DNA from 4 places in the Vibrio sp. T3Y01 genome. Region 4 is predicted to be linked to each of the others. Evidence: predicted binding sites of a transcription regulator. Region 4 holds the regulator's gene; each other region holds the start of a gene.
The links. Region 4 encodes PurR, which represses purine synthesis genes. Its sites were predicted from a motif close to TNANGNAAACGTTTNCNTNA; they were not measured.
Positions count from the first base shown of each region.

Region 1: the regulator PurR is predicted to act here: its motif matches at 5,265-5,284, upstream of glyA (serine hydroxymethyltransferase).
Region 2: the regulator PurR is predicted to act here: its motif matches at 4,421-4,440, upstream of purE (5-(carboxyamino)imidazole ribonucleotide mutase).
Region 3: the regulator PurR is predicted to act here: its motif matches at 4,368-4,387, upstream of F0232_RS13890 (NupC/NupG family nucleoside CNT transporter).

Region 1 covers NZ_VTXJ01000019.1:68,324-75,643, forward strand. Annotated here, with positions in the region: gene F0232_RS18565 (proline--tRNA ligase) at 1-1,479, shown strand, start outside; gene F0232_RS18570 (tellurite resistance TerB family protein) at 1,682-2,365, shown strand; gene F0232_RS18575 (YaeP family protein) at 2,534-2,737, shown strand; gene F0232_RS18580 (DUF4250 domain-containing protein) at 2,739-2,930, shown strand; gene F0232_RS18585 (hypothetical protein) at 3,159-3,485, shown strand; gene glyA (serine hydroxymethyltransferase) at 3,959-5,209, opposite strand; gene F0232_RS18595 (YitT family protein) at 5,557-6,159, shown strand; gene F0232_RS18600 (winged helix-turn-helix domain-containing protein) at 6,248-7,320, shown strand, end outside.
Region 2 covers NZ_VTXJ01000026.1:72,422-79,741, forward strand. Annotated here, with positions in the region: gene F0232_RS21710 (LysM peptidoglycan-binding domain-containing protein) at 1-481, shown strand, start outside; gene dprA (DNA-processing protein DprA) at 478-1,590, shown strand; gene F0232_RS21720 (DUF494 family protein) at 1,593-2,069, shown strand; gene F0232_RS21725 (type I DNA topoisomerase) at 2,082-2,657, shown strand; gene F0232_RS21730 (5-(carboxyamino)imidazole ribonucleotide synthase) at 2,729-3,859, opposite strand; gene purE (5-(carboxyamino)imidazole ribonucleotide mutase) at 3,865-4,350, opposite strand; gene F0232_RS21740 (L-threonylcarbamoyladenylate synthase) at 4,546-5,103, shown strand; gene hemF (oxygen-dependent coproporphyrinogen oxidase) at 5,124-6,041, shown strand; gene aroE (shikimate dehydrogenase) at 6,119-6,949, shown strand; gene F0232_RS21755 (DUF1488 domain-containing protein) at 6,967-7,236, shown strand; gene F0232_RS21760 (gamma carbonic anhydrase family protein) at 7,233-7,320, opposite strand, start outside.
Region 3 covers NZ_VTXJ01000011.1:84,687-92,006, reverse strand. Annotated here, with positions in the region: gene folD (bifunctional methylenetetrahydrofolate dehydrogenase/methenyltetrahydrofolate cyclohydrolase FolD) at 137-994, shown strand; gene F0232_RS13895 (sodium:proton antiporter) at 1,113-2,927, opposite strand; gene F0232_RS13890 (NupC/NupG family nucleoside CNT transporter) at 3,122-4,321, opposite strand; gene F0232_RS13885 (LysR family transcriptional regulator) at 4,527-5,447, opposite strand; gene F0232_RS13880 (lytic transglycosylase domain-containing protein) at 5,600-6,598, opposite strand; gene F0232_RS13875 (YcgL domain-containing protein) at 6,629-6,919, opposite strand; gene minC (septum site-determining protein MinC) at 7,140-7,320, shown strand, end outside.
Region 4 covers NZ_VTXJ01000005.1:148,512-155,831, forward strand. Annotated here, with positions in the region: gene glgA (glycogen synthase GlgA) at 1-389, shown strand, start outside; gene F0232_RS07535 (alpha/beta fold hydrolase) at 677-1,474, shown strand; gene F0232_RS07540 (DUF2007 domain-containing protein) at 1,597-1,914, opposite strand; gene F0232_RS07545 (TVP38/TMEM64 family protein) at 1,944-2,624, opposite strand; gene F0232_RS07550 (DUF3316 domain-containing protein) at 2,994-3,353, shown strand; gene F0232_RS07555 (TfoX/Sxy family DNA transformation protein) at 3,456-4,046, opposite strand; cyclic di-GMP riboswitch class I at 4,174-4,259, opposite strand; gene purR (HTH-type transcriptional repressor PurR) at 4,430-5,434, opposite strand; gene torD (molecular chaperone TorD) at 5,751-6,398, opposite strand; gene torR (two-component system response regulator TorR) at 6,654-7,320, shown strand, end outside.

The DNA.
Region 1 (7,320 bases), on a different contig from region 4:
GAAGAGACTGGTCGTAGCGAAAAAATGGGCCCAGAACTACTGCGCTTTACTGACCGCCATTCTCGTCCGTTTGTTCTTAGCCCAACAGCTGAAGAAGTAATCACGAGCCTAGTTCGTAACGAAGTTAACTCGTACAAACAACTGCCGCTAAACCTATACCAGATTCAAACGAAATTCCGTGATGAGCGTCGTCCACGTTTCGGCGTGATGCGTGCTCGTGAATTCTCTATGATGGATGCGTACAGCTTCGATATCGACAAAGAAGGCCTAGAAAAGTCTTACCAAGCGATGCACGATGCTTACTGTAATGCATTCGACCGCATGGGTCTTGAGTACCGTCCAGTACTAGCAGACTCAGGCGCTATCGGTGGTAGTGGTTCTCAAGAGTTCCACGTACTCGCTGAAAGCGGCGAAGACCTAATCGCATTCTCTACAGAATCTGATTACGCAGCAAACATCGAGAAAGCGGAAGCACTAGCTCCAACTGAAGAAGCTGCTGCACCAACTCAAGAGATGGAACTGGTTGATACTCCAAACGCGAAAACTATCGCAGAATTGGTAGAGCAACACGGTCTAGCAATCGAGAAAACCGTTAAGACTCTATTCGTTAAAGCTTCTGATGAAGTAGATGCAGACATCATTGCTCTAATCATCCGTGGCGACCACGAACTGAACGAAGTGAAAGCGGAAAACCTTCCACAAGTTGCTTCTCCACTAGAGATGGCTTCTGAAGAAGAAATTCGTGCACTCGTTGGCGCTGGTCCAGGTTCACTTGGTCCTGTAGGCCTAGAGCTACCATTCATCGTTGACCGCTCTGTTGCTGTAATGAGCGACTTTGGCGCTGGTGCAAACGTAGATGGTAAGCACTACTTCGGTATCAACTGGGGTCGTGACGTTGAGCTTGCTCAAGTAGAAGACCTACGTAACGTAATCGAAGGCGACCTAAGCCCATGTGGTAAAGGTACACTTCAGCTTAAACGTGGTATCGAAGTTGGTCATATCTTCCAACTAGGTAACGTTTATTCACAAGCGATGAACTGTGGCGTGCTTGGTCCTGACGGTAAGAACGTTATCCTTGAGATGGGTTGTTACGGTATCGGTGTATCACGTGTTGTTGCTTCTGCAATCGAGCAGAACCATGACAAATACGGCATCATCTGGCCGGATGCACTAGCACCTTTCCAAGTTGCTATCGTTCCTATGAACATGCACAAGTCTGAAGAAGTTAAAGAAGCGGCTGAGAAGCTATATGCTGAACTAACAGCTATGGGTATCGAAGTACTATTCGATGACCGTAAAGAGCGTCCAGGCGTAATGTTCTCTGACATCGAGCTAATTGGTATCCCTCACACTATCGTGATCGGCGACCGCTCAATGAAAGAAGGTAACTTCGAGTACAAGAACCGTCGTGCTGGTACTAAAGAAGCGGTTGCTATCGATTCAATCGTTGAACACGTTACTTCTCAATTTGCTAAATAAGCAAACTCAGCAAAGTAAGTGATCTTGCAAAGCAAATAATAGAAGGCTGCCATCTGGCGGCCTTTTTTATTTCCCCTCTTCACCTTCACTCACTCTCTCATTTCTCGATAAAGTAAATAACGTAAGTTAATCCCCGGTTCATCTTTAAATACGTATATTGGATTCATCAACTCATTAGACGCGTTTACCATTGGAGGTATCGATGGATCTTAAAAGCCTACTTAACCAAGCACTTAAGTCAGACCTTGTTAAACAAGGCACTCAGAAACTCTCACAAAGCTCATCTGGCCTAAGCGGTCTTACACAAGGCAGTAAAGGCAGCAGCAAAAGTACACTTGGTGCATTAGGTGCAGGAGCAGTTGGTGGCGGGTTGCTAGGAGCTCTCATGGGCTCAAAGAAAACCAAGAAGATTGGCAAGAAGGCCGTGGGTATTGGTGGAGCAGCTGCGCTTGGTGCATTGGCATACAAGGTATATAACGATTACCAAGCTAAACAAGGCACTCCGGACTCATCTCCGCAAGCCACTTTCAATGAGCAGGATACTTGTCATAACCTGCTGATTCTACGTTCGATGATTGCAGCTTCTAAAGCGGACGGTCATGTCGATGAGCAAGAGATGGCTAAAATTGAACAAGCCGTCGAAAACATGGGCGCGGATTATCAGCTGACTAAGTTAGTGTCTGAAGAGCTGCACAAACCGCTCGATCCGAGCGAAATTGCTCAACTCGCAAGCTCACCGCAACAAGCCAGTGAGATCTACTTAGCCTCTTTGATTGTGGCCGACGAGCAGAACTTCATGGAAAAAGCTTATCTCAAAGAGCTCGCCAAGCAACTCAACCTTGCAGATGAAGTGAAATACCAACTTGAGCAGCAAGTCACGGGCTAGTCGACCAATCATTGGTTAACTGGTCACCTAATAAAGTGACAAACTGAAGCGTAATAAAATGAGATATTGAGCAAGGACAAACTAACTCTGATCTTCGTCAGATCCACTTTGTTTTTGCTTATCTCTATGTGTATATTGAGAGCAGTTATCATTTGGTTAGGTATAAAAATGAAAGTATACGATTGTTGTGATTTGGTACGTGAACTGTACTCTCAAATTGGTAGTGGCGACCAAGGCTACATCCCTCAAGCGATCACCTGCGCAGTAAAAACATTAAACGACCTTGCAGCAGATGAATCTCTTCCTAAAGAAGCTCGCGAACGCGCAGCATTTGCAGCTGCTAACCTACTTATTTCAGATTTCGAGGACTAATATGAACCTCGCTAATTTTGCAAAGATGGATCCTGTTATGTTGATGAGCATCGTCAACATGAAGCTACGTGACGACTTCGGCGGAGACTTGGACCGAGTGGTTAACTTCTACGAAATCGACAAAGCAGCCTTAATCGCTAAACTTGCCTCTGCGGGTTTTGAATACCTGCCAGAAGCAAAACAGTTTAGATAATGGTGTAAATTCAGATTGATAGACAAAGGCCAACTCGATGTTGGTCTTTTTTATTGGTGTAAGTTTCAACCAACATAGCCGGCAGAATATAAATTATCTCCTCCTTACTCTCTTTTTATATCTTAGACTCTAAGAACGCGCCTTGAATCGTAGCGTGTAGTTGTATAGGCTACCTCAAATAGCATATAAAAACTCATCACCCAACTTGATGATAGTGAAGGATTAACAATGAAAAGACTCGGACTTTTGGCAGTGTTCGCTGCAACGCTTACTGCGGGTTGCGCTTCAAATACTCAGCAAGACAATTTTCGTGAAGCCTCTTTTGAGCTGTGTAATACCGAAGTCGATATTTACTCTGTAAGCCACGATGAGAGAGTACGTATCGTCTGTTCTGATGGCTCTAAATTCGCTTTGAACAGCGAAGATACACTAGAAGTAATGCGTGACATCAACATCGACTACTGCGATGGCGAAGGCTTAGGTAAGTTTAATGAAAGCCGTCATTACTACTCGTTCAAGTGTAAATCAGGTACCCTACTTAGCATCAAAAAGTAGAACCAACACAAACAACAAATACAAAGGGTTAATGTGAAAGCATTAGCCCTTTTTAATACCCGCTTCTCTCGATTCTCATCAGCTGACCATCAGATACAAAAAAGGCTCCCAACAGGAGCCTTTAAAATCATCATTTTTCAATCAAATAGCTTTAGTTCAAGGAAAAGACATAGAGTTTTCAGCCCCCTTCCCTAAAACAAAAAGGCCCCAAAAGGGACCTTTAAAAGCATTTTTCAAAGTAGATGAGCGAAATTCAAGGAGCTCACACGGAGTTTGCGCTAGCAAATGAGTATGTGCGACACAGAAATTCGTTCGCGCTCTAAGCATTTCTATACCAATAAAAAAGGGACTCTATGAGTCCCTTTAAAAGTGTTTTTCAAAGTAGTTGTTTGAAATTCTAGGACAGCACGCGGAGCTTACGAATGTAAGTGAGCATGCTCGACAACCAAGTTCAAATTACTACGAAGAAAAAATTAAGCGTAAACTGGTAGACGCTTACAGATCTCTAGCACTTTTGCTTTAGTCGCTTCGATAACAGACTCATCACCCATGTTATCTAGGATGTCACAGATCCAACCTGCTAGCTCTTTCGCGTCTGCTTCTGAGAAACCGCGACGAGTGATAGAAGGAGAACCGATACGGATACCTGACGTTACAAACGGGCTGCGAGGGTCGTTTGGTACTGAGTTCTTGTTTACTGTGATGTTTGCTGCACCTAGTGCTGCGTCTGCTTCTTTACCTGTGATGTCTTTGTTGATTAGGTCAACTAGGAACAGGTGGTTCTCTGTAGAACCTGAAACGATGTTGTAACCACGCTCAAGGAATTCAGCAACCATTGCTTTTGCGTTAGCAACTACGCGTGCTTGGTATTCTTTGAACTCTGGCTCTAGAGCTTCTTTGAACGCTACTGCTTTACCAGCGATAACGTGCATTAGAGGACCACCTTGGCCGCCTGGGAATACTGCTGAGTTCAGCTTCTTGTAAAGGTCTTCGCCTTCGTTAGAAAGGATTAGACCGCCACGTGGGCCTGCTAGCGTTTTGTGCGTTGTTGTTGTAACAACGTGCGCGTGTGGAACTGGGTTCGGGTAAACACCTGCCGCGATTAGACCAGCTACGTGAGCCATATCTACGAATAGGTAAGCACCTACTTTGTCAGCGATTTCACGCATGCGCTTCCAATCACAGATTTGAGAGTAAGCAGAGAAACCACCGATGATCATCTTAGGTTTGTTCTCGATAGCCAGCTTTTCCATCTCTTCGTAATCGATTTGGCCTGCTTCGTCGATACCGTAAGGGATGATGTTGTAAAGCTTACCAGAGAAGTTTACTGGAGAACCGTGAGTTAGGTGACCACCGTGCGCTAGGCTCATACCTAGAACTGTGTCGCCTGCGTTCAGTAGCGCCATGTATACAGCGTTGTTTGCTTGAGAACCTGAGTGAGGCTGTACGTTCGCGTACTCGGCACCAAACAGCTCACATGCACGTTCAATTGCTAGAGTTTCAACTTTGTCTACGTACTCACAACCACCGTAGTAACGCTTGCCTGGGTAGCCTTCAGCGTATTTGTTTGTTAGCTGAGAACCTTGAGCTTCCATTACACGTGGGCTTGTGTAGTTTTCTGAAGCGATAAGTTCGATGTGCTCTTCCTGACGAAGAGTTTCTTCTTGGATAGCTGCGAATAGATCCGCATCGTAATCAGCAATGTTCATGTCACGCTTAAGCATCTGTATCTCCTGACTCAGATTGTACTGAAAGTTTCAAAAAAACCACACAACGACCGAAAGCAAACGTTTCCGTCACCGTTTTGATGTGACGCATTCTACATAATTTGATCTAGGTCATAAAGAGCTAATTGCAATTTTATCATGCAGTTTTTTCATAATCACAAATAAGATTCATCATGGTTATTGGGCTTATCCAACCAAAGATGTTCCTTACTGTCAATTTTACGATTTACACCCTGTAAAACGCAGATTACATAGGTTTACCTTAATTTTGCCCCTCTAGCTACCGAAAGCTTAAGTTTTTCTCTACTATGCACGCCTTTATTGATTAGGTAATTATTAAAACGATGGAAAAACACTCACGTAAAGAAGATTGGATTGCAGTCCTGACGGGCACGTTTTTAGTAGCGTTAGGCGTCTTCTTTTTACAGTCTGCGCACCTGCTTACCGGTGGTACTACTGGTTTGGCTCTACTGTTGAGTCAATTTTTACCTGTAACCTTCGGTATTCTATACTTTGTCGCTAACTGTCCATTCTATCTATTGGCGTGGAAACGTTTTGGTCGCAGCTTTGCGATCAGCAGTGCGATTTCCGGCGCTTTAGTGTCTGTGTTTGCCGATCATTTATACTTGGTTATTTCGCTCGAAGTTCATAATGAGATCTACTGTGCAGTAGCCGGTGGTTTATTGATGGGCTTGGGTATGCTGATTCTATTCCGTCATCGTTCGAGCTTAGGCGGCTTCAACGTCTTGTGTCTATTTATTCAAGATCGCTACGGCATCTCAGTGGGTAAAACTCAAATGGCGATCGACGCGTGTATTCTGTTTGCCTCATTCTTCTTTGTATCGCCTTGGGTGATTGCAGTGTCAGTGCTAGGTACAGCAGTATTGAATATCGTACTAGCGATGAATCATAAGCCCACACGCTACTCGGTGAACTACGCGTCTTAACACTAGCTATCCAATCAATGAATTACTAGCTGTTTTTCATAACGAAAACAGCTAGTATTTAGCTTTTATAAGCTACCCCTCTTTCGTTATGCAAGATTACCTCTCCAGCGCCAAAGACACTCAAACCTCGATCTTCATTGAAGGTTTAGAATTCAACCCAATAACACGTGTCTTGAGTTGCAACGAGCAGGTCATCGATTTAGAGCCTCGTTCTATCGAGTTACTTGAGCTATTTCTCACGAGCGTCGGAGAGCCATTAGCGGCAGAGCAAATTATCTCGGCAGTTTGGCAAAGTAATTTCATCTCCAAAAACGTACTCACCAACCGAATCAGCACACTTCGCTCGGTACTACAAAAACACTTGCCTGAGAGCGACGCTACCAAGATTTTGGTCACTTACCCCCGCAAAGGCTACTTTCTTAGCCCTAGCTCGGTCAGCTTATCTAATGCAGCAGCAGAAACAGTTTTGGAAACAGAACAACCGAAAGCGCGAAAGACTCCGACGCTAGTGACCTCTGTTCTCCTGTTAACGACTCTGGTGTTACTGATCACTACAGCAAGCTTGGGTTACATGTTATGGCATTCGTCGAACCATGCCTCTGAGGTTGAACGTGAACAGAGGTTAATTCCTAAGGTTGAGCTGCTACTCAATCGCATCGATGCGGTCGGTGACAATGCAAGACATTATCGCAAGATGGTTAAAGCTCTGTTGCTTCAACAACAAATTGAGTACGCCTATACCGATTTAGCCAACCAAGATGCCCCAAGTTACTTCCTAGACCCGATAGATAGCTCTCCTTTCTTCCCTGGTGCAAAGAACATGCGCACCAGTGACTATCTGCTTAATATTCAGCTGAAGGACCAAGAGGTCGACAAACGACTCGCAGCCAAGGTCAGCCTTATCTACCCGAGCTCAGGTAAGCTTGCCTTTCGTGGCGTTTATTCTATTGAGATAGACAATCTCAGCGAGAGCTTGATGGAGATTAACCAAGAACTTGCGAGCTACTTTGCTCTGCCTGCTCCGCTCTATCCGGAATGGTCTGTCGACAATCACGCATTAAGTGCTCTATTGAATGGCACGACTATCGATCTTGAGAACGTACCACTCAACGTGATGACCTCAACGCTGATCGCTCGCCAGCTAGCGCTATTTGAGACAGA
Region 2 (7,320 bases), on a different contig from region 4:
CGATGAGTTCAGTAGCCTACAGATAGACACTCAGCTGCAAGAAGTTCTACTTAATGACCTAGTACTACCCGAACTGGGCGTCGACCAGGTGAATCTTTCTACTACGTTTTATCCTACCCCCTGTGCGGCGGGTCAGTTTGCCAATATTTTAGGCTCTCTCGAGGGTAATCAATACAGCGCTAAAAATCAGGTGGTGGTAATCAATAAAGGCTCACAGGACAATCTTCGTCAAGGCTCCATGTTTACCCTCAGTGAAAGTGGTGCAGTCGTGTTCGGCAAACAAGGTGAATACAGCTACAAAGAATCTGCAGCGAGTAATAAAGTGCAGCTACCAAGCACCTCGCTCGGTAGCTTGATGGTCATTCGTCCTTATGAGTATTTTAGCCTCGCCTTGATCACTCAAAGTTCAAAGCCAGTGAGTAATGACATTGTGGCGGTATCGCCTTTGGACCTTGCAGTGACGGAAGAGGGAAGCGAGTGAATGAACAGCAACTGATCGCTTGGTTAACGTTAAGCTTTATTCCGCAACTGGGTGGAAAGCGTCTTGCTCGCCTACTGAGTGTTGATTCTCCTTTAAACATTGTTGGTTACTCAGGGCAACAGCTACAAGCACTAGGTTTATCAACCAAACAAATCTCCTATCTACGAGAACAAGCCCCAAGAGAGGTAGAGGCTTGTCTCGCTTGGCGAGCTAAACAATCCAACCATCACATCCTGACTCCGAGTTGCCCACATTATCCTAAATTGCTGAGTGAGATTGCCTCGGCGCCTACTGTGCTTTTCGTTAGAGGTAACGTTGAAAAGCTGATTGAACCTCAAATCGCGATGGTTGGCAGCCGTAATGCCAGCATCGAAGGGCTACAGACGGCGAAATCATTCGCTAAAGAGTTTGTACAAAATGGTTTGATTGTCACCAGCGGCTTAGCGCTTGGTATTGATGGTTATGCCCATGATGGCGCACTAGATAAAGGAGGCGAAACCTTTGCTGTATTGGGCTCAGGCTTGGATTCTATTTATCCTGCAAGACACAGAAACCTCGCGGCTAGGATATGTGAAAGTGGGGCGCTAATTTCAGAGTTTCGTCCAAGTGCCAAACCGCGACCTGAACATTTCCCGCGTCGCAATCGTCTTATTAGTGGCTTATCGTTAGGAACCTTGGTGATCGAGGCTGCAGAGAAAAGTGGTTCACTCATTACCGCTCGCTATGCTTTGGAGCAAGGACGTGAAGTCTTTGCGCTTCCAGGTTCTATTCATAGCCCGACGAGCCGTGGAGGCAATAGCTTGATCAAAGCCGGCGCTTGCTTGGTACAGAGTGCTCAAGATGTATTGGTTGAAATAAAGAGTCTGTTAGACTGGTCTATAGATCAACAGGCTAATTTATTCGAACCTGCGCCAAGCTTGGAAGAAAATGAACAATTGCCATTTCCACATCTGTTAGCTAACGTAGGATTAGAGGCGACACCCGTTGATATTTTGGCACAGAGAACCCATATACCTGTGCATGAAGTCATGATGCAGCTTTTAGAGCTTGAGCTCTCAGGGCATGTTGTTGCAGTTTCCGGTGGCTATATTCGAAAGGGGAGAGGCTAGCTATGATGATGGACATACTGATGTACTTGTTTGAAACCTACATCCATAGCGATTCTGAATTGCAGGTGGATCAAGACGAACTTGAAGATGAACTTCTTCGAGCGGGGTTTCACCAAGATGATATTTATAAGGCTCTCCATTGGTTAGAAGACCTTGCTGCACTGCAAGATACCGATAACCAAGCGGCGATTACTATGTGCTCTAATACCTCGATGCGTGTTTACACAAGTAAAGAGATATCACGTATTAATATGGAGTGTCGTGGTTTCTTGTTGTTCCTTGAACAGATCAACGTTCTCACGACAGAGATTCGTGAAATGGTGATTGATCGTGTGATGGGGTTAGAGACCAATGAGTTTGAGTTGGATGATCTGAAGTGGATTATCTTAATGGTACTGTTCAATGTACCGGGTAATGAAAGTGCTTACACGCAAATGGAAGAGCTGTTGTACACCAAAGAGCAAGGTATCTTGCATTAATACAGGCTTATCATGAGTAGTAAGATTGATAATCAGCTTTTTTCAGCACATGAACATGCACTAGAGCACGAACCGTGTCCACAGTGTGGCGGAGAGCTTCAGCTTCGCCACGGTAAGCACGGCCCGTTTTTAGGCTGTAAGCAATATCCGAGTTGCGACTACATCAAGCCTTTGCACCAAAACGATGGTCATGTAGTGAAAGAGCTGGGTGTACCGTGCCCTAAATGCCAAAACGAGCTGGTGTTGAGGCAAGGTCGCTATGGCATGTTTATTGGTTGTAGCAGCTACCCTGTGTGTAATCACATAGAATCTTTAGACCAGCCCAAAGAACAAACTGAAGAGCAGCCGTTGGTCGGCTGTCCTGAATGTGGTAAAGGCCATTTGGTCGAGCGTAAATCTCGCTACGGCAAAACTTTCTACGCGTGTGATAACTACCCTAAGTGTAAGTTTGCAGTAAACCAGCAGCCTATTATCGGTCGTTGTGAAGCGTGTCAGTTCCCGCTGTTACTTGAGAAGAAAACAGCTCAAGGGATGAAAAAGCAATGTGCTGACCGAAAGTGTCATCACATTCAATCTGAATCGCTTTAGGTTATAGAATTAAAAACGGCGCTCACTGAGCGCCGTTTTTTTGTATCTAAACCAACAAAAGCCATATTTGCTTATTTCATCTGCTCAGCAAACTCATGAATAGCTGGATAAGCTTTTTTGTCGAGGATATCTGCTAGTGAACATAATGTTCTTTGCAATTCGGCGTTGTAGTCTGCGCTCACGTTAATGTGCCCCATCTTACGGCCTGCTCGTTTCTCTTTACCATACCAGTGCACATGACAACCGCCCTGAGCCAAAATAGCGTCAGGTAGAGTATCTTCACCAAGGATGTTGATCATTGCGGTCGGACGAATCAGCTTGGTGCTACCTAGTGGCATTCCACAGACCGCACGAAGGTGATTCTCAAACTGACAAGTCTCGGCACCTTGCTGTGTCCAGTGACCTGAGTTATGAACACGTGGTGCAATCTCGTTAACCAACAGTGAACCTTGAACGTCAAAGAACTCAAGTGCTAGCACGCCAACATAATCTAAGCGCTCAGCAACCGCAGTAAACATGGCTTTCGCTTGTTCTTGCAGCTCAATATCATCAATTGCGGTCGATAAGCTCAATACGCCATCGGTGTGAACATTTTCTGCCAATGGGTAAACTTGAACCTCTCCATTGGTTCCACGCGCACCAACCAGTGATACTTCACGGTCGAATGGAACAAACTCTTCTGCCACGATTGCTTGATTGTCGGTTGCAGTAATGCACTCGGCCATTTCTGTCCAAGTTGCTTCAACGTTGTCTAAGGTCTTTAAACGCCACTGGCCTTTGCCATCGTAGCCGCCAAGTGTGCTCTTCAACACCATAGGTAGGCCAACATGAACAATTGCAGCGTCAAAGTCTTCGCGAGAGTTAATCACATAGTACTTAGCGTTCTTTACGTTCGCTTCGTCTAATAGCGCTTTTTCGAGGCGACGGTCACCGCCAGCTTTGATTGCTTCTGTGGTCGGTAAGAACTTACCGCTGCGCTCACATACTTCAAGCACATCATGAGGGATGTGTTCGAATTCAGCAGTAATCACGTCCGCGCGCTCAATCGCATTTTCTAAGCCGTTGCCTAGAATCGCTTGCGTTAATGGATGAACAATATTTTTGCTGCCAACATCAAAAGCAGAAATTTCAATATTCAGTGGTGCCCCAGCTAGGGACATCATGCGAGCAAGTTGGCCCGCGCCTAACACAAGAACATGCATGGGAATTAGTCCTCTGCAGGGTTTGGATTAGCAAGTACCGTTTCTGTTTGCTCAGAGCGGAATGCTTCTACTTTTGCCATTATTTCTTCATTGTGTGTACCAATGATTTGAGCAGCTAGGATGCCAGCGTTCGCTGCACCCGCTTCACCGATAGCTAGAGTACCTACAGCAATACCTTTTGGCATTTGCACGATAGAAAGCAGAGAATCCATGCCTTTCAGCGCTTTAGACTGAACTGGAACACCAAGTACAGGTACGCTTGTGAAAGCAGCTGCCATGCCTGGTAGGTGAGCTGCACCGCCAGCACCAGCAATAATGACTTTAATACCGCGCTCTTTTGCACTGGTTGCGTAGTCTGCAAGCAACTGAGGTGTGCGGTGAGCTGAAACCACTTTTGTTTCGTACGCTACGCCAAACTGATCCAACATGTCCGCAGCTAGCTTCATTGTTGGCCAATCAGATTTAGAACCCATGATAATACCGACAGTCATCTCAAACTCCTTCAGGTACGATTTAATTAGTGATTAGATATTTTGTGCGCATTATACGGGTAAAATTGCTTTAGGAAAACGTTTGCGTCAGTCTAAATTGCCAATTGATACATTTTATAAACAAATAGCTTTAGTAACAGTGAGTGATAATTTGTACACTTAGCGAGTTCGATAACTGACTTAATGAGGCAACCCGTGGATAACTTTCAACATACATTGCAGGCATTACAACAGGGCGAAGTCATTGCTTACCCGACCGAAGGCGTTTTTGGGGTTGGTTGTGATCCTGATAATCCACATGCCATCAAGAAATTACTCGAGTTAAAACAGCGTCCAGTTGAAAAGGGCTTGATCTTGATTGCGGCAAGTTACGAGCAGCTGCTTCCTTATATTGATGAAAGCCAACTGACCGATGAGCAACTAGCGACGGTTAAAGCAACATGGCCGGGGCCGGTCACTTGGATCATGCCAACCAGTGCTAAAGTGACTGATTGGGTGAGTGGTCAGTTTGATTCAATCGCTGTGCGAGTGACGGATCACCCTTTGGTTCAAAGAATGTGTAATGAATTCGGTAAGCCGTTAACCTCTACCAGTGCTAACCTGACGGGCGAACCGCCTTGTATGACGACTGAAGAAGTACAACAGCAACTTGGTCAACACTTGGTTGCGATTCTTGAAGGGAAAACGGGTGGTCGTGACAAGCCAAGCGAAATCAGAGATACAAAAACGTCGAAAATATTAAGACAGGGTTAAACCCTGCAAAGGAAAGTAAAATGTCAGCAATTGATAAAGAAGCAGTAAAGCAGTTTTTACTGAGCCTACAAGATTCGATTTGCCAACAGCTTGAACAAGCTGATGGTAGCGCACTGTTTAAAGAAGATGCATGGGAACGCGAACCTGGCGATCGCCTTGGTGGCGGTGGCCGTACTCGTGTTATGACTGACGGTGCGGTCTTTGAACAAGGTGGTGTAAACTTTTCTCACGTTGCAGGTAAGGCAATGCCCGCTTCAGCAACCGCTCATCGCCCTGAATTAGCAGGACGTAAGTTTGAGGCGATGGGGGTATCGTTAGTTATCCACCCTAAAAACCCTTATATCCCAACTTCTCATGCTAACGTTCGATTCTTTATTGCCGAAAAGGAAGGCGAAGACCCTATTTGGTGGTTCGGTGGTGGTTTCGATTTAACGCCATTCTATCCTTTTGATGAAGATTGCCAGTCTTGGCATCAAACCGCTAAAGACCTGTGTGCGCCATTTGGTGATAACGTGTATCAAGAACACAAAGAGTGGTGCGATAAGTACTTCTATCTGCCTCACCGCGATGAAACGCGTGGTGTTGGTGGTCTGTTCTTTGATGACTTAAATGAGTGGGGCTTTGAAAAGAGTTTTGCTTACATGCAGGCTGTTGGTGAAGGTTATGCTGCGGCGTACCTACCTATTGTTGAGCGTCGTAAAGAGACACCTTATGGTGAACGTGAGCGTGACTTCCAGCTTTACCGCCGTGGTCGATACGTTGAATTCAACCTAGTGTATGACCGTGGCACCCTATTTGGCCTACAAAGTGGCGGACGCACAGAATCTATCTTGATGTCTATGCCGCCATTGGCTCGCTGGGAGTACCGTTACGAACCTCAAGCAGGGTCACCAGAAGCGTTGCTTTATAGTGACTACCTAAAACCTCGAGCTTGGTAGTTCTTCCTTCCTTATAGGGATAGTGATAGGGTCATCTATATAGATGACCCTTTTTATTATTTCTGTTAGGTAAGGATATGACACAGCAAGTAGATCGTTATGCCGTTTTCGGTAACCCTATTGGGCAAAGCAAATCGCCATTCATCCACACGTTATTTGCTCGCCAAACTAACCAGCAGCTTACCTATACAGCACTGCAGCCAGAACATGGCCAGTTCATTACCTCAGCTAAAGCCTTTTTTAGTGAAGGTGGAAGAGGGTGTAACGTCACAGCACCATTTAAAGAAGATGCTTATCAGTTTGCTAATCGATTGACTGAAAGAGCTCAACTAGCTGGTGCCGTTAATACATTGAAGAAGCTAGATGACGGAGAAATCATTGGTGATAACACTGATGGTGAGGGGCTTGTTCAAGATTTACTTCAACACCAAGTAGTATTAGAGGGAGCTCGAGTCCTCTTACTGGGTGCTGGTGGCGCAGCAAGAGGAGTGATTCAACCTTTGCTTGATCAAAAGCCACAGCAATTAGTGGTGGCTAACCGCACCAGTTCAAAGGCTGAATTGTTAGCTGACATGTTTGCTTCGCATGGAAACATAAAAGGGATGGGGCTAAGTGATGTGAACGAAGGCTTTGATGTCATTATTAACTCCACGTCATCAGGTCTAAGTGGTCAACTACCAGAAGTTTCTCCTGCTATCTTCAACGATAATAGTGTCGTCTACGACATGGTTTATGGTTCGGGCAATACGGTATTTAACCAATGGGCATTAGATAATGGTGTTCATGCTGCTTATGACGGCTTGGGGATGTTAGTAGGGCAAGCGGCTGAGAGTTTCATGTTGTGGCGTGGTCTTCGCCCGGGCACAAAACAGATTTTAAGAGAATTACGTAAGAACCTAGAGATATAACAAGGTATTCAGAAAAAATGAATCAATCAATCCTATTCCCAGATATCCAAAATTGGGATGAAGAGAGTCAATCTATTATCTTCCCAGCTCAGCAGTCAGGCGCACTGATTGAGTGTGAAGTGTCGATTGAAGAGTTGTCACGATTATCAGACAAAGAAATCGAAGGCGGCGAACAAGCTTTGGCTATCTTTGCAGAGCTTCGTTTTGATATTGAAGAGTTAGCGGAAGAGTTAATAGAAGAAGAGGAGTATGACTCCTCTAATCGAATTCAGATTAAAGCGCTTTAAACGGGAAGCACAGAGTCTAGGTAGTCGTTTTTATTCTGAACATAGTTGTCAGCTGATTTCTGTAAAAAAGCACGTTCCTTATCA
Region 3 (7,320 bases), on a different contig from region 4:
AAAAAGGGCAACAAACATATAAGTGTTGGAAAATAGAGCAAAGCAATCGTTTGCTTGATGGTAATCAAAAAGATTTTCTGGAATAATGCGCCAAAAACATCAGCCACTAACTTGAATATCAATACTAAGGAAATTCATGACTGCTCAAAATATTGATGGAAAGCTAATTTCTCAAACGGTTCGCTCCGAAGTTGCTGCACGTGTAAAAGCTCGTACTGAAGCTGGATTACGCGCTCCGGGCCTAGCGGTTGTTTTAGTGGGTGAAGACCCTGCTTCTCAGGTTTACGTTGGTAGTAAGCGTAAAGCGTGTGAAGAAGTTGGCTTCGTATCTAAATCTTACGATTTGCCAGCCACTGCAACAGAAGATGAACTGTTAAACCTAGTAGACCAACTAAACCAAGACCCAGAGATCGACGGTATTCTGGTTCAACTGCCTCTACCTGCTGGTATCGATAGCACTCACGTTCTTGAGCGCATCACACCAGAGAAAGACGTTGATGGCTTCCACCCATACAATGTCGGCCGTTTGGCTCAACGTATGCCTAAGCTTCGCTCTTGTACGCCAAAAGGTATCATCACGCTGCTTGACCGTTACAACATCGATTTACGTGGCAAGCACGCGGTTGTTGTTGGCGCTTCAAACATCGTAGGCCGCCCAATGACTCTAGAACTACTTTTAGCGGGTTGTACGACGACGACATGTCACCGTTTCACCAAAGACCTTGAAGGCCACGTACGTCAAGCAGACGTTGTTGTGGTTGCTGTAGGTAAGCCTAACTTCATTCCTGGTGCATGGATTAAGAAAGGTGCAGTTGTGGTCGATGTTGGTATCAACCGTTTAGAATCTGGCAAACTAGTCGGTGACGTTGAATACGATGTCGCGAAAGAGAGCGCAAGCTTCATCACACCTGTACCGGGTGGTGTTGGCCCAATGACAGTGGCGAGCTTAATCGAGAATACTATGATCGCTTGCGAGCAGTTTCACTCGAAGTAATCTGTAACGCAATATAAATTAAATGAGAAAGCCGCAGCGTGATATACGCTGCGGCTTTTTTAATATTAAGCGATACACTTCGGATACAAAGCTAATCGCTTTTGATAAAGAGCATTTGCTACTTATCCGGAGCCTCGCCTTTTTCTGCCAGATCTGACGGCGGCAACAAACTGATGATCTCACACTCCGTTGATATGAATTTTTCTAAGTCAGCCCCTTGAGTAATTAAACGGAAATCACCGCCATTGATAACTCCAAGTAAAATCGCTTTAGGATACAAAGCATTAAACTCATTCAGATCAAATGCCTCTGTCAGCCCTGTACTCTTAATTTGACAGCCTTGAGCCATTAACGAATTAAGCTTGGAGTAGGTCACGCCTTCCTCAAATAGACTTCGGTTGCCATCTCGACTCACTTGGTGTCTCTCGTGCTTGCTTTCTGGTGACTCAAGCTCAAAAACCTTATTGGCACCAAACTCGTCTTGATAATGCATGCTGACTAACGGGTTAGTTTGGCGATAAGGTGAGACAATCATCGCTCGCCCTATCCCATCCAGTTCCAAATTGTTTTCCGCGTGACTGGAAGCTGGGTTACCAAAGTAGACATTCAAGCTATCCATACGCGCCAAGCGAATACTCTCCCAGTTGGTATCCGCAAGCACACTATTGATGTTATGAGTCGCGAGCACCTTGGCAAACTGTCTTGCGAAGTGGGTGGCACCAAAGAAGATAACCCCTTGCGCTTTCTCTTGAGTGACACCTAGCCTTCTCGCCCACCAACTTGCGGTTAAACTCTGAATAACAACCGTGCCGATAATGACCAAGAACACCATGGGCACCAGCAGATCTGCCCCATCAATCAATTGCTTCTCTTGAAGTTTGATCGCAAACAGAGAAGAAACCGCTGCAGCCACGATCCCGCGCGGCGCCATCCAGCTCAAAAACCATTTATCTGCAGAACTAAGATCCGTGCCGATCCCGCTGATCCACACACTTAACGGGCGAGCCACCAGCATAACCACCGCTAACAACCCTATACCGCCCCAACCTATCGACAGGAACGCGCCCGAATCGAGCCGACTGGCTAACAAAATAAACAGCGCAGAAATGAGCAGCACAGTCAGAGTTTCCTTGAATTCGATGATGTCTTCGATATCCAAGCCTTTCACATTGGCAAGCCAGATCCCCATGATGGTCACGGTTAACAAGCCCGACTCTTCACTCAAGTCATTAGAAAACGAGAACGCCGCCAACATTAACGTCAGCACTGCCACATTACGCAAATAGTGTGGCACCCAATGCCCTTGCAGCATCTTGGCAATCAAATGGCCACCGATGATCCCTAAGCTTAAACCAATAGCCAAAGTCAGCCCAAGCGCAAACAACACGTGACCGGTAGGGTCGGCTGAAGAGACAATGTATTCGTAAACCAGAACCGCAAACAGAGCGCCTATTGGGTCAATCACAATACCTTCCCAGCGCAAAATGCTGCCAAGAGAAGCTTTGGGCTGAATACTACGCAGCATAGGCACAATCACTGTCGGGCCCGTCACCACTACCAAGGCTCCAAATAGCGCTGCTAATGGCCAACTAAAGTTAACAAAGTAATAAGCACCGACCACGATACACGCCCATGTAATCAGCATGCCGACACTCACTAGATGAGTCACCATGCGACCATGGCCTCTGATCTCCTTGAAATTAAGCGTCAATGCGCCTTCAAACAGAATGATGGCAACACCTAATGAAATCAGCGGAAATAGCACTTCGCCAAAAATGGCATCTGGGTTAAGGACATTTAAACCGGGGCCCAATAGCAGGCCGACAATGAGAAGAGGGAGAATAGCGGGAAGACGCAAACGCCAGCCAAGCAGTTGACAGGCTAAAGACAAAAGTCCAATTAGCGCCAAAGAAGAAGTAATCGACAAATCCATTTATGCCTCTAAATAATTGGTGCCACACCCTGTGGTCCAAATCTGTTTACTGAAACAAGAAAGCCTACGTCATTAAACTATAGGCTCTCTTTTTCGTGCTAACCGAATATTATTGTGATTAATCAGTCACTTTACTATAGGGGAAATAAAGTAACTGACTCATCCACTCGGTGCTTAATGATTAAACTAGGTACTTACAGTGAAAGTACCACGCCAGCAATCGCTGCACTCATTAGGTTAGCAAACACACCTGCACAAATCGCTTTAAAGCCGTATTGTGAGATGAAAGAGCGACGCTCTGGTACCAAGCTACCCAGACCACCAATCAGAATCGCCATCGTTGAGATGTTAGCAAAGCCACACAGTGCGAAGGTAACGATCGCTTGTGAATGCTCGCTAAGTACCTCTTTCGCGTCCATTAACTGGATGAAAGCGACAAACTCGTTCACAACAATCTTGTTACCGATCAGTGAACCTGCCACAACAGCTTCAGACCACGGCACACCGATCAGCCATGCAACGGGTGCGAACACATAACCTAGGATAAGTTCGAAGCTTAGGTTTACGCCAAACCAGCCCCCAACAATACCTAGCAAGCCATTCAGCATTGCAATCACACTGATAAAGGCAAGAAGTGTCGCACCCACCGCAACGGCAATACGAAGTCCAGACATAGCCCCATCTGCCATTGCCTCAACTACGTTTGTTGCTCGTGGAATTTCAACATCAGACTCAATGTTTTCTTGAACATCGTCAGCACTACCTGGTACTAAGATTTTAGCCATCAACAAACCTGCCGGTGCAGACATGAATGCCGCTGCGATCAAATAGTTTAGGTCTACACCTAGTGACGCATAACCAACAAGCGTACCACCAGCAACAGATGCCAAACCACACACCATCACTGCGAACAGTTGTGAATCCGTCATGTGTTTCAAGTAAGGCTTAACCACCAATGGTGCTTCAATCATGCCAACGAAGATATTTGCTGTCGCAGACAGGGATTCAGCACGGCCTGTGCCCAAGAACTTCTGTAGCGCACCACCGATAAGGTTGATCACTTTTGGCATAAAACCGATGTGGTACAAACCAGAGATAAGCGCAGAGAAAAAGATAATGATGCCCAGAACATTAATCGCGAAAACGAAACCGTTGTTCGTAAGGCCACCAAATAGGAAGTTAATCCCTTCTTGACCATAGTTGATCAAGCTAGATACCGCACCTGTGGCTGCATTCAACGCTTCTTTACCCATTGGTACATACAGAACCAATAGCGCGAATGAGATTTGTAATAAGAAAGCCAGAGAGACTGTTCTTAGTGGAATATTTTTTCTGTCCGTAGATAGTAACCAAGCGGCAACTAAAATAGTAATAATTCCAAGTAGCGAAGCCATGTGCGTCAACCTAAAAGTTGTAGTTAGGAAAGGCGACGCATTCTATAGAGGAAATCGTTTGCGGCAAGCGGCGGTTGTTAATGTGATGTTGGGGTAATCACTCTTGAGCAATGATTTTAATTAAGTTATTGAATTTTAATAATTAACTTTGATTAAAAAGCATACTTTTTCCATATGGAAATTATATTTATAGATTTGGAAACAGTTAACGATGCAGTTCAACGCAAGTTTTTAGGTTTTCATCCCAGTAGGTTGGCGATCCGATATGATCTTTTATGAACTCAATCACCGCAGAAAGCTTCTTCGGCATGTTCTTTCGACTCGGATACACAGCATAGAACGGCATCAGCTGACTCGCTCTCCATTCCGGCAAGACTTGGATTAATTTGCCCGTTCTGAACTCTTCCTTCACTAAGTAAGTGGCCAAGTAAGCCACGCCCCACCCGGATACCGCTGCGTCTCGAACTGCCTCAGCTAAATCCACCGAGTAATCCCCGGCCACTTTAACACTAAGATTCTCTTGTCCGTTATCAAACGCCCACGATGTGTAGTCTCGCTCTCGGCTGCGATAGATAAGACAGTTGTGGTCGATCAAATCAGACGGTACGTGTGGTGTCCCGGCTTTAATCAGGTAATCGGGCGATGCGGCTACCACAAACTGGCTATCAGCTAATCGCTGCGCAATGTACCCTTCTGGCAAGTCTTCATTATTGGTGATCCAAAGATCTAGACGCTCTTCAATCATATCTACTTTGTAATCGAACAGGTGGACTTCGATTCTCAACTGAGGATACAACTGTCTGAGCTCATCAATCGCGGGAATGATATGTAAGGTGCCAAATGACTGCGACAGCCCAACACGCAGTATTCCAGAGATATCATCACGCTGGCTGTCCATATCCATTTGAGCCGCTTTTACCGTATTAAACAGTTGCTCACAGTGCTGATAGAACACTTCCCCCGCTTCAGTTAGCGTGAGGCTACGTGTGGTTCGTTGGACCAACTTGATACCAATAGAGTCTTCAAGCAAAGCAACTTGCTTACTGATATGAGACACCGAAACGTTCAAGCTTTTTGCAGCACTGGTAAAGCCTTCATGCTTGATCAACGCATGGAATATCACCATCTGTGCAGCTCTATCTGTTAGCACAAGACCACCTTCTTAAAACTCTAAAATATAAAATCAAAAAGGACTCCGAAGAGTCCTTTAGTTCGTTCTGCCTATGGTAGGCCAAATGCTATCAAAGCAAGCCATACCGATTAATACAATTAGGTCTACTAATCAAACTTGATTCTGTCTGCTAGATGGCTAACAGCCAAAGCAAAGTAGTAAGAACGATTCCACTTCATTAACACATTGTAGTTGTTGTAAACGAGGTAAGAACGACCCGCTTCGTCATCTGGCATGATTAACCAAGCTTTAATGTCTTCATCAAGGCTAGGTAATGGGCGATCGTCATAACGCTTAATACCAAGTTCAGACCACTCTTTTAGGTATTTCGCTTTGTCTTCAGAACGACCTCGCAAATCAATAGACACCGTTGATGGTACGTGAACCTGACGGCCCCAAGTGTACTTGTCGTCCCAACCGGATTGGCTCAGATAATTCGCCGCCGAGGCAAATACATCTTCTTCCGTACCCCAGATATCTTTCTTACCATCGCCATTGCCATCAGCGGCATACGCTAAGAATGAGCTAGGCATAAACTGAGGTTGACCCATAGCACCAGCCCAAGAGCCTTTCATCTCTTTTGGTGTGATATGGCCTTGGTCAAGAATAGTTAACGCCGCCATCGCTTCACTGCGGAAAAACGCTTCTCTGCGCCCTTCGTAAGCCATAGTTGTTAAAGCATCGATAACGCTGTAATTACCGGTGAATTTACCGAAGTTACTCTCAACGCCCCATAAAGCGACAATGAATCGCGGCTGAACGCCATATTCATCACCAATGCGCTTTAACGCTTTGTAATGCTTCTTATACAGTGATCTTGCTTGCTTCACTTTCCAATCTGGCACTGCTCGTGGAATATACTCATCCAGAGTCAGTTTCTTTTCAGGTTGGTTTTTATCCGCTTTGACCGCTCTTGGCTTAAACGTTACACCATCAAAGGCTTCATCAATGATCGCTTCAGAAATGCCTTCTTCACGGCCTTGTTGCTTTAGTTTTTCTACATATTGCTCAAAGCTCAGTTCTTGAGCCTGTACTGAGCCAATGGTCAGGCTATTACCTAAAAGTAATGCCGACACCGCCAATATGCTTTTCGAAAATTTACTCAACGATCACTCCTCCCTGAATTGAGATAGTTATCACTCTTCGTCTTGATTGTTTTGCTGAGCTTTGCGCTCTTTGTACAGCTCAAGTTCGTTTACTGGTGGAGGCGGAACTTGCAAAAAGAAACCATCGGTGTTCAGTGATTCTCTCACCTTATCGATGTTCACTTGAGCCAGTTTGCGGCCATCCATTTTAATTACCATTACAAAACTAGGTTTACCAAACATTTGCATCAATGCGTCAGGAACTTGTGAAAAATCATCCTTCTTCGGGATATAAAGGTATGTTCCTTCTTTCTTTGAGCTTTTATATATAGAACACAGCATGACAAACCTTTTTAATTGATTATGACTACAAAACTCTCACATGCGAGATCAATAGTTTATGTTAGGGAAATATTGGGAACAAAACGTTCATTTGACAACAAGATTACTTGCTGTGCTTGGTTTGGGAATATAACATGATAAACCTAGTTTCAGGCAATGCCCTTTATTTTATTCATAAAGAAATTGTACCAATTCGCTATTGAGGTCCTGTAGTTTTTCGATGTCTAGTAATCCAGATCTAAAAGGTAGCAGCTTTACGCTATCTGTTTTGCACTTATCCGATGATCAAGTCGAAAATGCAGTCTCTTTTCTTCAAGAGAAGGTAGACCAAGCGCCCACTTTTTTTGCTGCCGCACCTGTGGTTATCAACATCAGTAAAGTGGCTGGCGATATCGACTTCG
Region 4 (7,320 bases):
AAAAATTCTCATTTGTAGAGGCATACAACAATGAGTTAGCTCACTTAGTTGAAGCCGGTTCTGACTTTTTCTTGATGCCTTCTGAATTTGAACCTTGTGGTTTAAACCAGATCTACAGTATGGCTTATGGCACCTTACCAATCGTTCGCTCTGTCGGTGGTTTAAAAGACAGTGTTGATGATTATGACGAGGAGCCAGAGGTGGCGACCGGCTTTGCTTTTGAAGAGCCGACTCCGCAAGCTTTGTTGGCCGTGCTACACCGCTCATTGTTACTCTATGCACAAAACCCGTCTGAAATTAAGCGTGTTCAGCTTTATGCGATGCAACAAGACTTTAGCTGGGAAGATGCGGCGAAAGAGTATTTAACGATGTATCACTCAGCCATCTAGTCGCCTGTTTAGATTTTTAGCAGGCACTAACATCAAATGGTTAAAAACCTTATTAAATTAAGGCGCTCTGACAACAGGGCGCCTTTTGCTATCTGGTCTGAGTACATCACGTTTAGAAAGACAAAGCTTGCAAACTCATTTAAGTCAGGTAGAAAAGGAAGTGAAGTATTCATGGTGCTAATGATAGGTTTGACACTATTATCACCTAATCTTCTTAATAGCGTGATATCCTTAGTCATCGCCTTGTGATGAGGCCTAGCTCCATTTTTATAATTAAAGCGATAGGTATGTCTGAAAGTTTATTATTTCATAAAACATTTACTCACCCTACTAGCGATGAGTGGGTGGTATTTGTGCATGGTGCCGGAGGTAGCTCCTCTATTTGGTTCAAGCAGATCAAGGCGTATAAACAGCATTTCAACCTGCTCCTCATTGACCTGAGAGGGCATGGTAAATCAGACAACATACTTAAAGAGCTGATATCAAACCGTTATACATTCAAAGCTGTCACGCTTGATATTCTTAAAGTATTAGACCACCTTAAAATCCGCTCCGCACACTTCGTTGGTATGTCGTTAGGAACCATTATTGTCCGTAATGTTGCGGAGTTAGCGGCAGGGCGTGTGCGTTCAATGGTATTAGGTGGTGCGGTAACTAAACTCAACACCCGTTCGCAAGTATTGGTTAAGCTAGGAAATCTAAGCAAACACATCATTCCTTACATGTGGCTTTATAGCCTTTTTGCTTACATAGTGATGCCACAAAAAAGCCAAAAAGAGTCTCGTCACCTGTTTATTCGTGAAGCCAAAAAGCTGTGTCAAAAAGAGTTTAAACGTTGGTTTATATTAACGGCTGATGTGAACCCCTTAATGAAATATTTCAAAGATAGGGAGTTACCGATACCAACCCTTTATCTGATGGGAGAGCGTGACTACATGTTTATCAAGCCCGTTAAAGAAATGGTTGAGGCGCACGAGTCAAGTGAACTGGTCGAAATTGCTAACTGTGGTCATGTGTGTAATGTTGAAAACCCTGAAGAATTCAACCAGCACTCTATCGAGTTTATCCAAAAGCAAATCCAGTGATTTCTAAGTCGGTCATTTGAACTCATAATAGAATTGAAATAAAAACGGGAAGCTATTTGTAGCTTCCCGTTTTTGTTTTGAGGATAAATCAGATGAAGCGGCTAAGACCTCATTAAGCTCGTCTACTCAGGAGAGTTAGCTCCGCATTGCCAACAAGAACCAAATTGTGCTTCGTTCACTTCATGACATTCACTGCAGCGCCACTCTTCATAGATGATAGAATCTTGCTGTTTTTGGTAGTCATTGACAATAGCACGCGCCTTAGTGGCCATTTCTGGCTCATATAGCCATACGTATGGGTCAGTTTCTTCTGTGAACGGGATTTCCCCTTTCAAACCAAACAAACCCTCACCACGGACTTCACAGGCAATATTCTCACTTTCTAGGAGTCCGCAGATGATATGTGCCTCTGTCGGATTTGATGCACTGAAGATTTTCATTGATATAGAACCTTATCCGGCCACAATTATTATTCCGCAACCGGTGCTGAACGAAACTTGCTCATCAACCATTTAGCGATAATTGGGAACACCCCCAATAATGCAAATGACAATAGTACAGAAGGTGAAACGATGCCTGAAAGCGAATCAATTTCTGCGAGTTGGGTACCAGCATTCAAGAAGACTGCAGTACCAGGCAACATGCCGATTTGGCTTGTTACATAGTAGCGAGTCACCGACATGGGTGTTAAGCCCATCAGCAGGTTGATAAGGAAAAACGGAAACACTGGGATAAGTCGCAAAGAAAACAAGTAAAAAGCGCCGTCTTTTTCAACGCCTTTATTAATCGTAGTGAGTTTGTCGCCAAACTTAGTTTGAATCCAGTCTCGCAGTAGGTAACGACTACTCAAAAAGGCAAGAGTTGCGCCTATTGCACTGGCGAAAGATACCAATAACAAACTATTCCAGAAGCCAAACAGCGCAGCACCAAGTAGTGTAACAACGGCTGCTCCCGGGATGGAGAAGGCGGTGATCAATACATATGCGATAAAGTACGTCGCCGCGGCGGCAATAAAGTTACTTTCAATGTAGTCGTTTAGCACCGCTTGCTGTGCTTTGGCGTTTTCGAGCGTGAGGTATTGGCCAAAATTAATGCCTAATAAAACGATCGTTACGACCAATACAATACCTAATATCATTTTCTTACTCATTGATACTTCCTCAAATTTTCAATGCATACCATTAGTATAGATAGACAGGCAAAGCATAGATTAACTTTCATAAGATAATAAAAAACTATTTAGTCTAGGTGATGAATTAGGTTTGACCCGCTAACCCAATTAGTTAGCCTTGTGTTAGTGATATAGATAGATGTGGAAAAATACTCGTTTATTAGAAGGTGGTAACGCTCTACTAGAGACTTGTTTTGCCTAAATTATTTCAATCGTAATAATTTGTACCACGTAAAAAGTGACAAAAAGTTGAAAGAGTTTTGGTCTTGGCTCGTTCTATATACGTAACAATCGAGGCATGAAGATTGTTTTAGATAATTATTCAGGCAGACAACTAAGGAGCTAGCTATGAAATTATTATCAATGATAACGGTTATCGCTACAACAGGCCTTCTCTCTTTCCAAGCTATGGGTTCGGGTATCTATCATAGAGCCGCTGTAGAATCTAAAATCTTTAAAGGGGATGTAGTGGCGAGCCAATCACAGGCTTACGAATCTGGAAAACAAATCTGGATGGATATAAACGGCAAAGGCTCATATGAGCTTAGCAAAATCCTACCTCAAGCATCGGAAAAGGTAGACGTGCGTTCGTTTGAAATTAGAAACGGGAGCATTAAAGTTAAAGAGATAATGAATTCTTCTGGAGAGATTAACTTCGTTCCGATGGTCAAAGTAGACTTTAAGTATAATTATCGCCCATCCTTTTAGGGTATTGATAGAGCATTAAGGCCGCAGACTATCTAACATTCAGAATCGAAAAAAAAGCCGCAGAAATGCGGCTTAGTTGTATAAAAAGGTGTACTGAAAATGTTAATTGACGCGACTGATAAGCTCTTCACGACGTTGCTGCGGGATAACCGACCAATGGGTGCCATTGATCGCCCCCTCTAGTGCCCAAAGCAGTTCAATACTGACGGAGGACGCATGAGAATCCTTGATGGCATTAAATGCGTTTACAGAGCCAGATTCATATAAACGTTCTACGGAATCAATTCCAGCTTTCTTCAACATGCGCTCGGTGGCGAGTCGAAGATTCGGGAGGTCTTTGAGTCGAGTTGGCTTAGCAGCGGACTGTTCAGCTTTCTCTTCTTTTGCAAAGCCCAGAGACGTAGTCGCAAGCTGCAAGATTTTCTCTTGGTCTTGCCATAAGCCTTCGGGTAGAGCGAAATATTTAGTTACGACAGGGAAACCACGCTTTTTGTAGACGTACGGTTGAAACCCTTGTTGCTCGAACTGTTTTGTTGTGCCTTTGTCTGCTCGTATGTGCAACTGGTCATTAACAACCAGAGCAAACATAGTGTCATCAGCAAAAAGACCGAATCCACCAAACATTGAGCGTGATTTTATTTTTCCTAGGGGCTCAAATAACTTCATTGAGTCCTTTAGTATCGGTTTATCCATGTTATTTATCTCGGTGTATTTGAACTACGCCACCAAATAAGCAGGTCCGAGAGATTAGCAAAATGTTGCAATTACATTGTCAATAAGCCGTAAATTACTAAATTATTAGTAGTTACTGCATTTTGCCATCGGTAACCCCGCTACCATACCAACGAGTGGTTTAGGCCGGAAGCTTTGCGTCTCACCTTTTCAAGTGATTTGCCCTGTGCGTGACTGATTGAATAGAATAAAGTTTTTGTTGAATGAGGCTCACACTTGTTATTTCAAAGTGTGATACTGCTTCAATTAATGATCTTTATTATATGAAACTAGGTTTATTTTAGTTGCTGATAAAAAAAACGCACCCAAAGGTGCGCTTGATGAAAATAAACTCAATTTATCAGTTAATTTAACGTTTTAACTGTACTACGTTCAACAATTTCTGGGTGCATTTCGAAGACGCGTTTTTCATGGTCTTTGTCTTTAATACGCTCAAGCAGAATTTCGAAGGCGTTCTTACCGACACGGCGCTTCGGTTGGTGAACGGTAGTCAATGGTGGAGAGAAGTACTCAGCCAGTTCGATGTTATCGTAGCCAATGATAGAGATATCTTCAGGGATACGGATGCCTTTCTGCTGTAGGCGGCTCATCAAGCCTAGTGCCATGGTATCGTTGAAGCAGAATACAGCTGTCGGGCGATCTTCCATATCAACAATTTTGTCAGCGGCTAGAACGGCAGTATCACACTCAAAGTTACCTTCGATGATCATGTCGTCATTTGCAGTAATGTTAGCTTCTTCCAAAGCGCGCTTGTAACCAGCGATACGCTCCACACACGCCGCTTTGTCTAAGTGGCCACTTAAACAAGCAATCTTTGAGTGACCGCGGTCGATTAGGTATTTAGTCGCTAGGTAGCCACCTTCTTCAGAGTTATCGATGATCTTATCTGCTTGAGAACTCTCCGGGCCCCAGTCCATGACTACTTTAGGGATGTCAGCGTGACGGTCTAACATCTCTCTCAGTTCTTCAGTTAGGTCTGAACACATAACCAAGATGCCATCTACACGTTTCTCTGCAAGCATTCGAATGTAGTCACGTTGCTTCTCATAGATACCACCCGTGTTACACAGGATCAAAGTGTAACCTTGACGGTAGCAGTAGCTCTCAACACCATCGATAACTTCTGAGAAGAATAGGTTGGTTGATTGAGTCACTAGCATGCCGATGGTTCGTGTTGAATTACACTTCAAACTACGAGCAACAGCACTTGGTGCATAGTTTAATTCGTCTACCGCTTTATTTACTTTTTCTTGAGTCGCTTCTGCAACAAAACGGGTTTTGTTGATTACGTGAGAAACGGTTGTTGTTGATACGCCGGCTAAGCGAGCGACATCTTTTATAGTGGCCATGGTTTTATCCTATTAGAAGCTACTTTCCCCAAAGTACGGAATGAAGTAGCCGTTAAGCTACCTAACTAAGAGCTTAAACGTGTAGGGCTCTTTGGGTACTAAAGTGTTAAAAAACAAAAAACCGCTATTGAGCGGCTTGTCTTAACACCGAAATGCTCTGAAACTTAATAAGCATAGCATTTCGTGAATGTTTCATATTTTATCGTTTGCGGTCACAATTTTAGACTGACTAGAAAATACTCGCAATAAAATTCACCCAGAAATCCGGGTGAATTGTCACATTCTACTGAATTTATTTACCTAGTCATCTAATAAGCTATTCACCAGCCAAATATTGAGTGTCTAATTGACAGAATGCCAGTAGCAGCGATGATACTGATGCATAGAAACCGAACTCATCAACCTCATGACACTTAACCTTGAACTTTGGAATCCAAGTGAGTAGCTGTTGCTCAATAAACTGCTGTTGAACTTCGAACGACTTTTCTAACTCTTCCTCTGATTCTGTTTCATTAGAGCGAATGATTAGGTTACCTAGGAAGTCGAGTTCAATAGCGATGTGGTCTGCTGGTTCTTTTAGATCTTGGTTAACCACTAAGTTGTGCTTAGCCATGATCTCTTCCATCTCTTTTGCTGGCTTATCGTTTAATAGCCCAGTTTCACCGATGTACATCGAAGCGTAGGGAAGGGCACCATGCTTGTCTGTCTTTAGGAATAGGTCACAAAAGTCAGCAGCCAGTTCCAGTTGTGCATCTTCACGTGTTTGTAAGCGGTTTAGTGCATCAACTAAGCTATCAATCGCAGGTTTGAGTGTTTCATTTTCGCCTAAACCAGTTAAGAAAGAACGAATTTCAACAGAGTGGTAGTGGTCAAGTTCATCTTGAGTGAGCTCTTTGGCGAATAAGCTTGATAACCACCAGTAAATTTCTGCTCTTTGCTCATTGAACGCTTTCGTATCTTTCATTACGTAAATCCTGATTTAGTCTTGTGGTGTTTTTTACACACCAAGGCTGATGACGAGGTTATTTGCGAAATGCAAAGTTACTCGTTAGTAGTAATGCCTATATTGAATTGTGCCAGACGACAAATAGCAAGGTTTAAGATTGTCTTGTATCAAAAAAAATCCATGTTTCTGGCATTTATCTACAGTACCACTAGAATTGTTACTAGTTATGAATAGAATAGTCACCGAAACTATTAAATAAGAAAAGTGGTGTAGATGAGCTATCACGTATTAGTCGTAGAAGATGATGTGGTGACCCGTAGTAAACTGGTTGGTTATTTCCAGAACGAAGGGTACACAGTAAGCGAAGCAGAAAGCGGCGCTCAAATGAGAAACGTGTTAGAAGAAAACAACGTTGACCTCATTATGCTGGACATCAACTTACCAGGCGAAGATGGATTGATGCTAACTCGCGAATTACGCAGTCAATCAGACATTGGAATTATTTTAGTTACTGGACGCACGGATAGCATCGACAAAATTGTTGGCCTTGAAATGGGCGCTGACGATTACGTTACTAAACCCTTCGAACTTCGCGAGTTACTGGTTCGAGTTAAAAACCTACTTTGGCGTATTTCTGCCGCTCGTAAAACAGCAGCAGGTGCGGTTGAAGAATCTGAAGATGAATCAGTGGTTCGTTTTGGTGAGTGGACATTTGATATCCCTCGTCGTGCGTTAAGCAAAAACGGTGAACCAGTAAAACTGACGAAAGCTGAATATGAATTATTGGTTGCGTTGTCTTCTTACCCTAACCAGGTATTAAGCCGTGAACGTATTCTTAATATGATCAGCCACCGAGTAGACGCGCCAAATGATCGTACTATCGACGTACTGATTCGACGCATGCGTGCAAAAATGGAATTCGACCCTAAGAATCCACAAA